DNA from 2 places in the Streptomyces sp. SLBN-31 genome. Region 1 is predicted to be linked to the other one. Evidence: riboswitches for the same ligand, from Rfam matches in the RefSeq annotation. Region 1 holds a riboswitch; the other holds the start of a gene.
The links. Region 1 has a riboswitch for cyclic di-AMP ahead of FBY22_RS01120 (NlpC/P60 family protein). Riboswitches for the same ligand answer to the same signal wherever they lie in the genome.
Positions count from the first base shown of each region.

Region 2: linked by a shared signal. The riboswitch ahead of FBY22_RS37610 (transglycosylase family protein) and the one ahead of FBY22_RS01120 (NlpC/P60 family protein) in region 1 are both predicted to bind cyclic di-AMP.

Region 1 is NZ_VFNC01000001.1:224,698-231,938, forward strand. It holds gene FBY22_RS01105 (response regulator transcription factor) at 1-64, shown strand, start outside; gene FBY22_RS01110 (C40 family peptidase) at 68-1,141, opposite strand; gene FBY22_RS01115 (hypothetical protein) at 1,551-1,904, shown strand; gene FBY22_RS01120 (NlpC/P60 family protein) at 1,963-3,129, opposite strand; cyclic di-AMP (ydaO/yuaA leader) riboswitch at 3,138-3,308, opposite strand; gene pcrA (DNA helicase PcrA) at 3,551-6,034, shown strand; gene FBY22_RS01130 (M23 family metallopeptidase) at 6,093-7,241, opposite strand, start outside.
Region 2 is NZ_VFNC01000003.1:5,583-12,823, reverse strand. It holds gene FBY22_RS37620 (cytochrome P450) at 1-206, shown strand, start outside; gene FBY22_RS37615 (transglycosylase family protein) at 361-1,353, shown strand; cyclic di-AMP (ydaO/yuaA leader) riboswitch at 1,502-1,719, shown strand; gene FBY22_RS37610 (transglycosylase family protein) at 1,723-2,406, shown strand; gene eno (phosphopyruvate hydratase) at 2,762-4,048, shown strand; gene FBY22_RS37600 (septum formation initiator family protein) at 4,157-4,633, shown strand; partial or broken gene FBY22_RS45830 (DUF501 domain-containing protein) at 4,657-5,106, shown strand; gene FBY22_RS45565 (Ppx/GppA phosphatase family protein) at 5,260-6,216, shown strand; gene FBY22_RS37590 (NAD(P)/FAD-dependent oxidoreductase) at 6,661-7,241, shown strand, end outside.

The DNA.
Region 1 (7,241 bases):
GAAGCTGCAGCTGTCGAACCGGCACGAGCTGACGCGGTGGGCGACGGCCCGGCGCCTGGTCTGACGCTCACACCACCCGCGTCGCCCCCGCGAAGGGCATCTCGTCGATCGGCGCGATCCGCACCGGAGCCGAGGGGTTCGGGGCATGGATCATCTGCCCGTTGCCGATGTAGATGCCGACGTGGCTGATGCCCGAGTAGAAGAACACCAGGTCGCCCGGGAGCAGTTCGGACCGCGAGACCCGGCGGCCGGCGTCGATCTGGGCGTATGTCGTGCGGGGCAGGGAGACGCCCGCGGAGCGGTACGCGGACAGGACGAGGCCCGAGCAGTCGAAGGCGTCCGGGCCGGTGGCGCCCCACACGTAGGGGCTGCCGAGCTTGGAGTAGGCGTACTGGACGGCGGCCGCGGCACGGGAGTCGGGTGCCTGGGCCGTGGCCGGGGCGGGAACCTGGAGCCCGACGCGTCCGTCCGTGCCCGACCGGGACGCGCGGCCCGTACCGCCGCCGTCCAGCCCGAGCCGTGCGCGCTCCTCGGGCGACAGGCCGGACAGCAGCCGTCGTGCCGCGTCCAGCTTGCCGGTGATCGTCTTCTTCTGTCGCGCCAGTTCGGCCTGCCGTGCCTTCAGTGAGGTCAGCTCGGTGCGTGCGGTCCCGCGCAACTGCTGGATCTCCCGCAGCTGTTCGCGTACGCCCGCGACGGCCGCCGCCTGCCGGGTGCCGACCCGGTCGACGAACTCGGCGCCGTCCAGGTACCGGTCGGGATCGCTGGAGAGGACGAGCTGCACCGCGGGGTCCAGCCCGCCGCCCCGGTACTGCGCCGCCGCCACCGAACCCAGCGCTTCCCGCGCCGAGTTGAGCCTTTCCGTCTTGCGTGCCGCCTCGTCCCGCAGGGTCGACAGGCGGTCCTCGGCGGTCTGCGCCTTCTCCTTCGCGCCGTCGTACTTCTGGGTGGCGGTCTCGGCCTCCTGGTAGAGCCGGTCCACCTTCGCCTTGACCTGTGCCGGAGTCAGCCGCGGCTCGGCGTGCCCGGTCCCGTCGAAGGCCGTCGCGGTCGCGGCGCCCGCCAGGGCGATCGTGAAGGCCGTACGGGCGGTGCTGCCGCCCAGTGATGATCGCCGACCGGGCTTGCGATGCGCTGCCACCTGGGCTGCACGTCCTCTCGTACGACGACCCCGTCCGGGGCGGCTTACGCGTCCGGCGGCGGCCCGCACAGGGGGAGCGGGCCGCCGCCGGACCTTCTCGGCGGTGGTGGCCGACTGCCGCCCCTGGCCCGGGCGGCGGTGGGGAGCCGGTCACCTGGGGAAGGACGCTAAACCTGGCGGTGTCGGTCCGGTAACGCATTGTGCGGAAGTGCCTTGAGTGGGGCGGCCGGTGACCGTGTACGACCGTGATCCAGGCCATGCCTCGTCGGGTTCACGCGGTGCGCTGACCGAAGTGACGGTTTTCGGGTGTCCCCGGGTGGCGGGGTGCTATGGCGCATATATGCGGCCGGCGAAGTGGGGGAGGGCCGGTGTCGGGTGCCCCGGGCGCCCCTGTCTAAGCTCCGGCCTCATGGACGTACTCATCCATCTCTTCGTCGGCCTGCACATCGTCGGCATCGCCGCGCTGCTCGGCGGCTTCCTCACCCAAATGAAGGCGATGGGGCAGGGCACGGCCCGCTTCGTCCCCGGCATGCTGCACGGGGCGCTGACCATGCTGCTCACCGGCGCGATCCTGGTCGGCCTCAACCAGGCCGACGACCACCACGTCAACAACGTCAAGATCGGCCTGAAGCTGGCCCTGCTGATCGTGATCCTCGGCCTGGTCTACGTGAAGCGGGACGAGGAGAAGGTGGACAAGAGCATGTTCGCCCTGGTGGGCGCGCTCACCACGGCGAACATCTTCATCGCGGTGCTGTGGACCTGACGTAGGCGCGTGGGGGTGCGGGGGGCGCACGGCGAAGGCCGCGCGCCCCATTGGTGCGTCAGGCCGGTCGGACCACGCTGTGGATGATGGACTCGCCGCCGTAGTAGATCGACTCCTCGCGGACGTACGCGCCCGGCTTCGGGGCGTGGATCATCATGCCGTTGCCGATGTAGATGCCGACGTGGCTGATGTCGTCGTAGAAGAAGATCAGGTCGCCGGGCTGGGCGTCGGTGAGGGAGACGGTGGTGCCGGCGTTCACCTGGTCGTAGGTGGTGCGGGGAAGCGTGACGCCGGCGGCCTTCCAGGCGGCCTGGGTGAGGCCGGAGCAGTCGTAGGAGTCGGGTCCTGTGGCGCCCCAGACGTACGGCTTGCCGATCTGCGCGCGGGCGAACGCGATCGCCTTCGCGGCCTTGGTGGCGTACGAGGTGTCAGAGGTGCCGGTGCCGGTTCCAGTACTGGTGCCGGTGCTGGAACCGGACGTGGAGCCGCTGTCCTGGGCCGCGGCCTCGGCCTGCGCGGCCGCCTGCTGCTTGGCCAGCTCCGCGGCCTTGCGGGCGGCCTCCTCCTGCTTCTGCTTCTCGATCTCCGCGAGCCGCGCCTTCTCCTCGGCCGTCAGCTTCGACAGCAGTTCGCGCGCGGAGCTGAGCTTGCGCTGCACCGTGGACTTGGCGGTCTGCAGGTCGCTCTGCGTCCGGGTGAGCGTCTCCAGGCTCCGGGAGGCCTCCTCGCGCTTCTTCATCGTCGCCGACTGCTCGGCGAAGTAGTCGTCGACCGCGGTCTTCTGACGTGAGGTCAGCCGGCCCATCAGCTGGGTCTGGTCGAAGTAGTCCTGCGGGGAGTCGGCGAGCAGGAAGGTCGCGGTGTCGGGTGCGGCGGCCCCGGTGCGGTACTGGGCGGCCGCGAACGAACCGAGCTCCTCGCGCTCCTGGTTGAGCTTCTGGGCGCGCTGGGCGACGTCGTCGAGGAGGGTGTCCACCTGCTTGCGCTGCTTGGTGGTCTTCTCCTTGGCCGCGTTGTACTTCTCGGTGGCCGACTCGGCCTGGCGGTAGAGGTCGTCGACCTTCTTCTCGACCTCCTCGATGCTGGGCCGGCCGTCGGTGGAGGGTGCTGCGTTGGCCGTCTGGGACAGCAGTGCCACGGAGGTGAGGGTGGCCGTGGCGAGAGCGGGGGTGCGTATGCCTGCTACGCGCGTTCCCGCGGGGCGCGACTTGCGGTGCGACGCCAAGGGAGGCGACTCCTTCCATGTTCCGCCTACCGAGTTAGCTGTCGGGTTCGGGCGGGTGGTTCGGAAGGGTTGCCCTACGGTCCGCTCCCCGTGAGGGGTCGGGCCGATTCACCCCGAGGTCGGTTGGGTCCCCGGCTCCGGACGGCGCGGCGGCGCCCCGGACTCGGCGGAGGCCACGCGGCCCGGCGACGTTCGCCGGTGGGGGTCGTATGGCCTTGCGGAACGGTAGCCAACTCGTGTGGCCCATGTGAAGGACGATGTTCGATATGCCCGATACATTTTCGTGACCTTTGGTCAACCTTCCGCCGCTGGTCACAGATCGTGACGGAAGGGTGTGGCAGCGTGCGCGGCGGTATCGGATCCGGCGATGTTCTCAGGGCGGCGGCGGGCTGTCAGTGGGGCCCCCTAGACTCGGAGAGCGATGAGCAGCCTCTTTGACGACAGCTTCCTGGCGGACCTCCAGGCCCCCCGCGGCCACGAGGAGCCCCCGCCGCCGCCCGAGGACGATCACGTACCGGAGCCGGTTCCGGACGATCTGTTCGGCGGGAAGTTCGACGTGCCGCCGGACCGGGACCCCTACTACCGCGACGGCGCCCCGCGCCCGGCGATCGACCCGGCCGCGCTCCTCGACGGGCTGAACGAGAACCAGCGCGCGGCCGTCGTGCACGCCGGCACCCCCCTGCTCATCGTCGCCGGCGCCGGCTCCGGCAAGACCCGTGTGCTCACCCACCGCATCGCCCACCTCCTGGGCTCGCGGAGCGTGCACCCCGGCCAGATCCTCGCGATCACCTTCACCAACAAGGCCGCCGGTGAGATGAAGGAGCGTGTCGAGCAGCTCGTCGGCCCGCGCGCGAACGCGATGTGGGTGATGACCTTCCACAGCGCGTGCGTGCGCATCCTGCGCCGCGAGAGCAAGAAGCTCGGCTTCACCTCCTCGTTCTCGATCTACGACGCCGCCGACTCCAAGCGCCTGATGGCCCTGGTCTGCCGGGACCTGGAGCTCGACCCCAAGCGCTATCCCCCGAAGTCCTTCAGCGCCAAGATCAGCAACCTGAAGAACGAGCTGATCGACGAGGAGGACTTCGCCGCCCAGGCCACCGACGGCTTCGAGAAGACCCTCGCCCAGGCCTACGCCATGTACCAGTCGCGGCTGCGCGAGGCGAACGCCCTCGACTTCGACGACCTGATCATGACGACGGTCAACCTGCTGCGTGCCTTCCCGGACGTCGCCGAGCACTACCGCCGCCGCTTCCGGCACGTCCTGGTCGACGAGTACCAGGACACCAACCACGCGCAGTACGCGCTGGTGCGCGAGCTCGTGGGCACCGGCGCCCACGACGAGGACGTCCCGCCGAGCGAGCACGACGTCCCGCCCGCCGAACTGTGCGTCGTCGGTGACGCCGATCAGTCGATCTACGCCTTCCGCGGCGCGACGATCCGCAACATCCTCCAGTTCGAGGAGGACTACCCGGACGCGACCACGATCCTGCTGGAGCAGAACTACCGCTCCACCCAGACGATCCTCTCCGCGGCCAACGCCGTCATCGAGCGCAACGAATCCCGCCGCCCGAAGAACCTGTGGACCAACGCCGGCGCGGGCGCCCGCATCACCGGCTACGTCGCCGACACCGAGCACGACGAGGCGCAGTTCGTCGCCGACGAGATAGACCGTCTCACCGACGCGGGCGACGCGAAGGCCGGCGACGTCGCCGTCTTCTACCGCACCAACGCCCAGTCCCGTGTCTTCGAAGAGGTCTTCATCCGCGTCGGCCTGCCCTACAAGGTCGTCGGCGGCGTCCGCTTCTACGAGCGCAAGGAGGTCCGGGACGTCCTGGCCTACCTGCGCGTCCTCGCCAACCCCGAGGACTCGGTGCCGCTGCGCCGCATCCTCAACGTCCCCAAGCGCGGCATCGGTGAGCGCGCCGAGGCGATGATCGACGCTCTCTCCCAGCGCGAGAAGATCAGCTTCCCGCAGGCGCTGCGCCGCGTCGACGAGGCGTACGGCATGGCCGCACGGTCCACCAACGCGGTCAAGAAGTTCAACACGCTGATGGAGGACCTCCGTACGATCGTCGACTCCGGCGCGGGCCCCGCGACCGTCCTGGAGGCGGTGCTCGAACGGACCGGCTATCTCGCCGAGTTGCAGGCCTCGACCGATCCGCAGGACGAGACCCGGATCGAGAACCTCCAGGAACTCGCCGCCGTCGCCCTGGAGTTCGAGCAGGAGACCGCGGAGGGCGAGGCCTCCGGCGGACTCGCCGACTTCCTGGAGCGGGTGGCCCTGGTCGCCGACTCGGACCAGATCCCGGACGAGGACGAGGACGGCTCCGGAGTCATCACGCTGATGACCCTGCACACAGCCAAGGGCCTGGAGTTCCCGGTGGTCTTCCTCACCGGCATGGAGGACGGCGTCTTCCCGCACATGCGCGCCCTCGGCCAGGCCAAGGAGCTGGAGGAGGAGCGGCGGCTGGCGTACGTCGGCATCACGCGCGCGCGTGAGCGGCTGTACCTGACCCGCTCGTCCCTGCGCAGCGCCTGGGGCCAGCCGTCGTACAACCCGCCCTCCCGCTTCCTGGAGGAGATCCCGGCCCACCACGTCGACTGGAAGCGCACCGGCGCCACGGCCCCGGTGTCCTCCGGCCCCGCGTCCGGAGTGGCCGCCTCCCTGTCGTCCTCCCGCTCGCGCTCCTCGGCGTCGGGCGCGTCGGGCTTCGCCACGCGCCGCACGTCCGAGAAGCCGGTGGTCTCCCTGGCCGTCGGCGACCGGGTCACCCACGACCAGTTCGGGCTCGGCACGGTCGTCGCGGTCAAGGGCACCGGCGGGAACGCGGAGGCGACGATCGACTTCGGCGACGCCAAGCCCAAGCGGCTGCTGCTGCGGTACGCGCCGGTCGAGAAGCTCTGACGCGAAACGGCCCCCGCTGCTTCTCAGGAGCGGGGGCTCGTACGGCGGTCGGGTACGCCTACGTCGGGTTGAGACCGTGGCTGCGCAGCCACGGCAGCGGGTCTATGGCCGAACCGCCCGCCGGGTGCACCTCGAAGTGCAGGTGCGGGCCGGTCGAGTTGCCCGAGTTGCCGGAGTACGCGATCGGCTGGCCGGCCTTGACCGTCGTACCGGAGGCGACGCGGTAGGTGGAGAGGTGGCAGTACCACGTCTCCGTGCCGTCCTTCGCGGTCACGATCATCATGTTGCCGTAGGCGCTGTTCCACTGCGTGCGGACGGTGCCGTCGGTCGCGGCCATCACCGTCGTGCCGTAGGAGACGGGGAAGTCGATGCCGGTGTGCACGGACATCCAGTTGATGCCCGCCTGGCCGAAGTAGGCGCTCAGCCCCCGCTGGGCGACCGGGAGGGCGTACTTGGGGCGCAGCCGCTCCTTGCGGGCCGCCTCCGCGGCCGCCTTCTTCTTCTCGGCCTCCTGCTGCGCCTTGAGGTCGATGCGTTCCTGGGTCCGGCTCGCCCGGTCGGCGAAGTCGTCGGCGCCCGCGGACAGGCTCTCGAGCTGGGAGTCCAGCTTGTTGTTGGCGGCGGCCGGTTTCACCGGCTGCGCGGCCGAGGCGGTCGCCGAGCCGTCGTCGGAGGAGAAGGTGCCGACGGAGGCCGCCGCGATGCCCGCGACCCCCATCACACAGGCCGAGGGGACGGCGATGGTCAGCAGCGCCGAGCGCTTGGGGGGTGTACGGCGGCGGGAGCGGGAGGCGTTCCGCGAGGCCGCGCGCGACGCCGGAGCGGGCGTCGTCTCCTCCTGGTCGTCCAGCAGTGGCGTTACGGCGGGCAGCTCACCCGTGGCGGTCGACTCGCCGTCTTCGTGCGGCTGTTCCTCGTAGCCGTCCTGGGGGTGTTCCTCGTACCCGCCGTGCTCGACCTGCTCGAAGACCGCGGTGGCCTGCTGCCCGGAGGGTTCGCCTGCCGCGGGTGTCTCTCCGTCGGAGTTCCACTGCGTGGCGTCGTACGCCCCGGTGTCGAAGGCCTGAGTGCCCCACTCCCAGTGCTGGGTCTGGTCGTTGGAGGCGGCAGCCTGGTCGGGCTGCAGCCAGGCGCTCGCGTCCCAGTGGCCGGAGGTGTCGTTCCCGGTGGCCTGCGGCGGGATGGCGGAGAGCTGCTGGTACTCGCC
Region 2 (7,241 bases), on a different contig from region 1:
GCATCCACTACTGCCTGGGCGCCCCGCTGGCCCGGCTGGAGGGCCAGACCGCCCTCGCGACGCTCCTCACGCGGCTGCCGAACCTCCGACTGGCCGGGGAACCGGGGGAGTTGAGGTGGCGGGGCGGGCTCATCATGCGCGGACTCCGCACGCTCCCGGTCGAGTTCACCCCGGTCGACGTATCGCGTCCGACCGCGCAAACGTGACACGCGCTCAAGTCTGTGATCTTCACGTGATCTACGCGGCATTAACTTGTGACAAGTGATCGGTAGCCGCTACGTTCACGGATCAACAGCGGCGCGAGGTTTGGCCCAAGCTTCACGCGCCGCGGTCACTGCTGTCTCGCGAAAGGCCCTCCGCATGCTCTCCGGGAACGGTCGTCACCGTCGCCCCCGCCAGGCTCCGGCTCTCCTCGTCGCGGCCGGAGTGACCGGCTCCGCCATCGCGATCCCGCTGTTCGCCGCGGGTGGCGCCAGCGCCGCCGACGGGACCACCTGGGACAAGGTGGCGCAGTGCGAGACGGGTGGCTCCTGGAGCGAGAACAGCGGCAGCGGCTTCTACGGCGGCCTGAAGCTGTCCCAGGCGGACTGGGAGAAGTACGGCGGCCTCGACTACGCCCCCCGGCCCGACCTGGCCAGCCGCAACCAGCAGATAGCCGTCGCCGAGAAGCTCCTGGACGCCGAAGGGGTCGGCGCTTTCCACACCTGTGGACTGACGTCGGGGCTCAGCAAGGACTCAGGGTCGGCCGACGTGGACACCGGCATCGGGGGCGGATCATCCGACTCGTCCGGTTCTTCTGACAGTTCGGACTCCACCGGTTTGTCCAATTCGTCGGGTAACGCGTCGAGCGACTCGTCCGGCGACTCCGCCTCCTCGGACGCGTCCGGTTCACCCTCGGCCTCTCCCGGCTCTTCCTCGCATTCCAGTGGCAAGTCCAGCAAATCGGACAGCTCGGCCTCGCCCTCCACCTCGACTCCGAGCGCGTCCCAGGGTGCCGGCGACTCGTCCGCGGGACGGGCGAAGAGTGACGAGTCGGACAATTCTCAGCAGGCCCTGGGCTCTTGGAGCCTCGTCGACACCGGAGCCGTCGACTCCGCGACGACCGGCAGTGGCACCGCCGGCACCGGCAAGCACCGCGGCGCCAGTGCCGACGAGAGTGCCGACGGCGGCGCCGCGAAGGCCGCCGCGCACGACTCGTACACGGTCCGCACCGGGGACACTCTCGCCTCCATCGCCGACTCCCTTGACGTGGACGGCGGATGGCGCGCCGTCTATGACGCGAACAGGCAGGCCATCGGTACCGACCCGAACCACATCTTCACCGGTCAGACCCTGGATCTCCCTGCCGAATAGGGCGAAATACGGCGGGAGTTCACGTCACGCTTCGCGTTGAATGTCCGGTTTGGCGAAAGTGTGGGATGAGTCTCAGAAGCCCTGATCGTCTTTGAAATTCCGCGGATTCCGTGTCTACGGTCATGACCGCTCGGCAACCCGAGCCCCGTCTGCCGCAACGCCGAATCCTGCCAGCGGCCGTACGGGAACAGTCGTCGCTTGACAGCGCCGTAGGCAGGAGCGGGGGACCCAAGGTAAGTGCCCCACCGGGTGGTTGACGGTGGTGGCTCGGGGTGAAGCCGCGGCTCGCGAGAGCGAGGCCGCGGCCGGGCAACTCAACCGGCCCGAACCCGACAGCTCACCTCGCAGGCGTCGGTGAGGGGATCCACCATGCTGTTTTCCGGCAAGGGCAAGCACCGTCGTCCGTCCAAGGCCACCCGCGCTGCCGCGCTCGCCGGTGTCACCGGTGTCGCCATCGCCGCCCCGCTGATGGCGGCCGGCAACGCCTCCGCCGCCACCGCCTCCGAGTGGGACGCCGTCGCCCAGTGCGAGTCGGGCGGCAACTGGTCCATCAACACCGGCAACGGCTACTACGGCGGCCTGCAGTTCTCCGCCTCCACCTGGGCCGCGTACGGCGGTACCGCGTACGCCCCGCAGGCCAACCAGGCCTCCAAGTCCCAGCAGATAGCCGTCGCCGAGAAGGTCCTCGCCTCCCAGGGCAAGGGCGCCTGGCCGGTCTGCGGCACGGGCCTGTCCAGCGCCGCCTACAACGGCGCCGGTGCCTCCACCGGCTCGTCGAGCAGCACCACCACCCGCTCGACCGCCGAGCAGCAGGCCTCCCGCTCCTCCGAGCGTCCGGCCGCCAAGAAGTCGACCAAGACCGTCACCACCCCGACCGGCAAGAAGGTCAAGAAGGGTGACGGCGAGTACAAGGTCGTCAAGGGCGACACCCTCAGCTCCATCGCCGCCGAGCACAAGGTCAAGGGCGGCTGGAAGAAGCTGTTCGACCTGAACAAGGGCATCGTCGAGGACGCCAACCTGATCTACCCCGGTCAGCAGCTGCACCTGAAGTAAGGCACAGCCGAACCACAGGCCCCGCACATCCGTGTCCCCCACAGTGGGGGCACGTGAGGGCCACCCCCGTCCCCATGGGCTCCCCGCTCCGGTGCGTCTTCCCCCGTACGCACCGGAGCGGGGCTTTTCTCTGTCCGGCGTAGGCCCGTCGCCCGTCCGTCGTCGCCCGGGATACATGCTGTGTTCACCCGTCTTTGTTCCGTGGGTGAACAATAGGTACCGTCTGTCCTTGTCCACGGGACGGTCGGTCGGCTGGCCGATGGCCCCGGGGCGGTTAGGCTCTAGTCGCAAGGCTGAGGTGGGGCCTGGAAAGGCCCATGTGCCCCGCACAACCAGCGTCACATCCAAGAAGGAGATGCTCGTGCCGTCCATCGACGTCGTCGTAGCCCGGGAAATCCTGGACTCCCGAGGCAACCCCACGGTCGAGGTCGAGGTCGGCCTCGACGACGGCAGCACGGGTCGTGCCGCCGTCCCGTCCGGCGCCTCCACGGGCGCCTTCGAGGCCATCGAGCTCCGCGACGGCGACCCCAACCGCTACAAGGGCAAGGGTGTCGAGAAGGCCGTCCTCGCCGTCATCGAGCAGATCGGCCCGGAGCTGGTCGGCTACGACGCCACCGAGCAGCGCCTGATCGACCAGGCCATGTTCGACCTGGACGCCACCGACAACAAGGGCTCGCTCGGCGCCAACGCCATCCTCGGCGTCTCGCTCGCCGTCGCCCACGCCGCCTCCGAGGCCAGCGACCTCCCCCTCTTCCGCTACCTGGGCGGCCCGAACGCGCACCTGCTGCCGGTGCCGATGATGAACATCCTGAACGGCGGCTCGCACGCCGACTCCAACGTGGACATCCAGGAGTTCATGATCGCCCCGATCGGCGCGGAGACCTTCTCCGAGGCCCTGCGCTGGGGCGCCGAGGTCTACCACACCCTCAAGTCCGTGCTGAAGTCCAAGGGCCTGGCCACCGGCCTCGGCGACGAGGGCGGCTTCGCCCCGAACCTGGGCTCCAACCGTGACGCCCTCGACCTGATCCTCGAGGCCATCAAGCAGGCCGGGTACGTCCCCGGCGAGCAGATCGCCCTCGCGCTCGACGTCGCCGCCTCCGAGTTCTACAAGGACGGCAAGTACCAGTTCGAGGGCAAGGACCGCTCGGCCGCCGAGATGACGGAGTACTACGAGGAGCTCGTGGCGGCCTACCCGCTCGTCTCCATCGAGGACCCGCTGTTCGAAGACGACTGGGCCGGCTGGAAGGTCCTCACGGACAAGCTCGGCGACAAGGTGCAGATCGTCGGCGACGACCTGTTCGTCACCAACCCCGAGCGCCTGGCCCGCGGCATCGAGGAGGGCACCGCCAACGCCCTGCTGGTCAAGGTCAACCAGATCGGCTCGCTGACCGAGACCCTGGACGCCGTCGAGTTGGCCCAGCGCAACGGCTTCAAGTGCATGATGTCCCACCGCTCCGGCGAGACCGAGGACGTCACCATCGCCGACCTCGCCGTCGCCACCAACTGCGGCCAGATCAAGACCGGCGCCCCGGCCCGCTCCGAGCGCGTCGCCAAGTACAACCAGCTGCTGCGCATCGAGGAGATCCTCGACGACGCCGCGGTGTACGCGGGCCGCAGCGCCTTCCCGCGCTTCAAGGGCTGAGCCGCAAAGGGTCAATCCTGAGCCAGTCGTACGTACGTCCCCGCACCGGTCCCGTACCGTGTGCGGGGACGTACGCACGTGTGAACGGCATGAACGGGAGGCGGGGACATGGCCGTGAAGGACCGGGACCGGTTCTCCACCGCGACCAGGCTCAGACTGCTCGGCGAGCAGACGGCGGCCCGGGTCTACCGCTCCCAGACCAAACGGCAGGCCCACCGCTCCCGGCTGACGGGCCGCGCCGCGCTGCTCGCCCTGGTGCTGTGCACCCTCGTCGTGGCCCTCGCCTACCCGATAAGGCAGTACGTCTCCCAGCGCGCCGAGATCTCCGACCTGCAGCGCCAGGAGCAGCAGGCCAAGGAGCGGGTCGAGCAGCTGCGCGACCTCAAGGCACGCTGGCAGGACGACTCCTACGCCGAGCAGCAGATCCGGCAGCGCCTGCACTACGTGATGCCGGGCGAGACGGGATACGTCGTCGTCGACCCGGACCGCGCCAAGCGGTCGCGCGCCGAACGGGACGCCGCCGACCGCCCGTGGTACGCGAACGTCTGGGACGGGGTCGACAAGTCCGACGCCTCCGACCAGTGACCTGACCAGAAAGACAGTTCTCAGTGGAAACGCCTCCGCCGCCCACCCCGCGCACCGAGCCCACCGACGCCGACGTCGAGGCCTTCAAGCAGCAGCTCGGGCGGCCGCCGCGCGGGCTGCGCGCGATCGCCCACCGCTGCCCGTGCGGACAACCGGACGTCGTGGAGACGGCGCCCCGGCTGCCGGACGGCACGCCCTTCCCGACGACGTACTACCTGACGTGCCCGCGCGCCGCCTCGGCGATCGGCACGCTGGAGGCGAACGGCGTCATGAAGGAGATGACGGAGCGGCTGCGGACCGACCCGGAGCTGGCCGCCGCGTACCGTGCCGCGCACGAGGACTACATCCGGCGGCGCGACGAGATCGAGGTGCTGGAGGGCTTCCCGAGCGCGGGCGGCATGCCGGACCGGGTGAAGTGCCTGCACGTGCTCGTGGGCCACTCCCTGGCCGCGGGCCCGGGCGTCAACCCCCTGGGCGACGAGGCCATCGCGATGCTCCCCGAGTGGTGGCTCAAGGGCCCGTGCGTGCAGCCGCTGGCGGCACCGGACCCGGCGGACGAGTTCCCCGGCGAGGAGGCCGAGGAGGACCCGACCGTGGTCCGCAGCGGCTTCTTCTCGGCCCGGCCGATGACGCCCAGGGGCTTCAGCCGGGTCGCCGCGGTCGACTGCGGCACCAACTCCATCCGGCTGCTGGTCGCCGACGTCAACCCCGGCACCGGCGAACTGCTGGAGCTGGACCGGCGCATGACGATCGTTCGGCTCGGCCAGGACGTGGACCGCACCGGCCGGCTGGCCCCGGAGGCGCTGGAGCGCACCTTCGCGGCCTGCCGGGAGTACGCGGAGGTGATCCGCGACCTGGGCGCCGAGAAGGTCCGTTTCGTGGCCACCTCGGCCTCCCGGGACGCCTCCAACCGGGACGACTTCGTGCAGGGCGTCGTCGACATCCTCGGCGTCGAGCCCGAGGTGATCTCCGGTGAGCAGGAGGCGGAGTTCTCCTTCACGGGGGCGACCAAGGAACTCAAGGGCCGCGACGACCTCGCCCGGCCCTACCTGGTCGTGGACATCGGAGGCGGGTCGACCGAGTTCGTCGTGGGGGACGACCACGTGCGGGCGGCCCGCTCGGTGGACGTCGGCTGTGTGCGGATGACCGAGCGGCACCTCGTGGTCGACGGCGCGGTCACCGACCCGCCCTCCGAGGAGCAGATCGCGGCCATGCGGGCCGACATCGAGCGGGCCCTGGACCTCGCGGAGGAGACGGTGCCGCTCGGCGAGGCGCGGACGCTGGTCGGGCTCGCCGGATCGGTGACCACCGTGTCGGCCATCGCCCAGGAGCTGCCCGAGTACGACTCCGCGCGCATCCACCACTCCCGCGTCTCGCGCGAGCGCGTCCGCGAGATCACCGACCGGCTGCTGCGCTCCACCCACGCCGAGCGGGCGGCCGTGCCGTCCATGCACCCGGGACGCGTGGACGTCATCGCCGCCGGGGCCCTCGTCCTGCTGTCGATCATGGAGCGGACGGGCGCCGAGGAGGTCGTCGTCAGCGAGCACGACATCCTCGACGGCATCGCGTGGTCGGTGGCGTAGGTCTCGTTTGTTACCGATAGGTAGCTCTCTGACGAGCAGGTCGGATAGCGTATGAGCGCACCGGAGGGGCCTTCGCGGGCCCCTCCGTTATGTGTCGTCGGGAAAGTTCGTGAAGTTCTTCACAAGGAATTCCGCCCCCGAGATCCGTGAAACGGTCCCGGTTGGGCCTTTCGAGGGTCCAACGGCCCCTTGAACATGTTCAGAATCATGGTATGAAGGGGGTCCCGGAGGCCCTCGAGGAGAGGTGTTTCGGAGGACTCACCGCACCTCCGGAGGCCCAGAGAGGCAGCTCACGCGGCATTGACAACGGGTCGTAACGGACCTGGCCCGAGGGTCCGCGCCAGGACCTTGGTCACGCGGGTCGCGGAGGATAACACACACCTTGTCGGAGCTTGTGAAGGGGCGCACGAGCTACCCCCCTGAGACGGGTGGATACTCGATGCCATGAGCACCACGGAGCGTCCCAGGATCCTCGTAGTAGGCGGTGGGTACGTAGGCCTGTACGCAGCTCGGCGCATCCTCAAGAAGATGCGCTACGGCGAGGCGACCGTCACGGTCGTCGACCCCCGGTCGTACATGACCTACCAGCCCTTCCTCCCCGAAACCGCAGCCGGCAACATCTCCCCGCGCCACGTCGTCGTCCCGTTGCGACGCGTGCTGCCGAAGGCGGAGGTCCTCACCGGCCGCGTCACCACCATCGACCAGGACCGCAAGGTGGCCACGATCTCCCCGCTGGTCGGTGAGGCGTACGAGCTGCCCTTCGACTACCTGGTGATCGCGCTCGGCGCGGTCTCCCGCACCTTCCCGATCCCCGGCCTCGCCGAACAGGGCATCGGTATGAAGGGCATCGAGGAGGCCATCGGCCTGCGCAACCACGTGCTGGAGCAGCTCGACAAGGCCGACTCCACCACGGACGAGGAGATCCGGCGCAAGGCCCTCACCTTCGTCTTCGTCGGCGGCGGCTTCGCCGGTGCGGAGACCATCGGTGAGGTCGAGGACATGGCCCGCGACGCGGCCAAGTACTA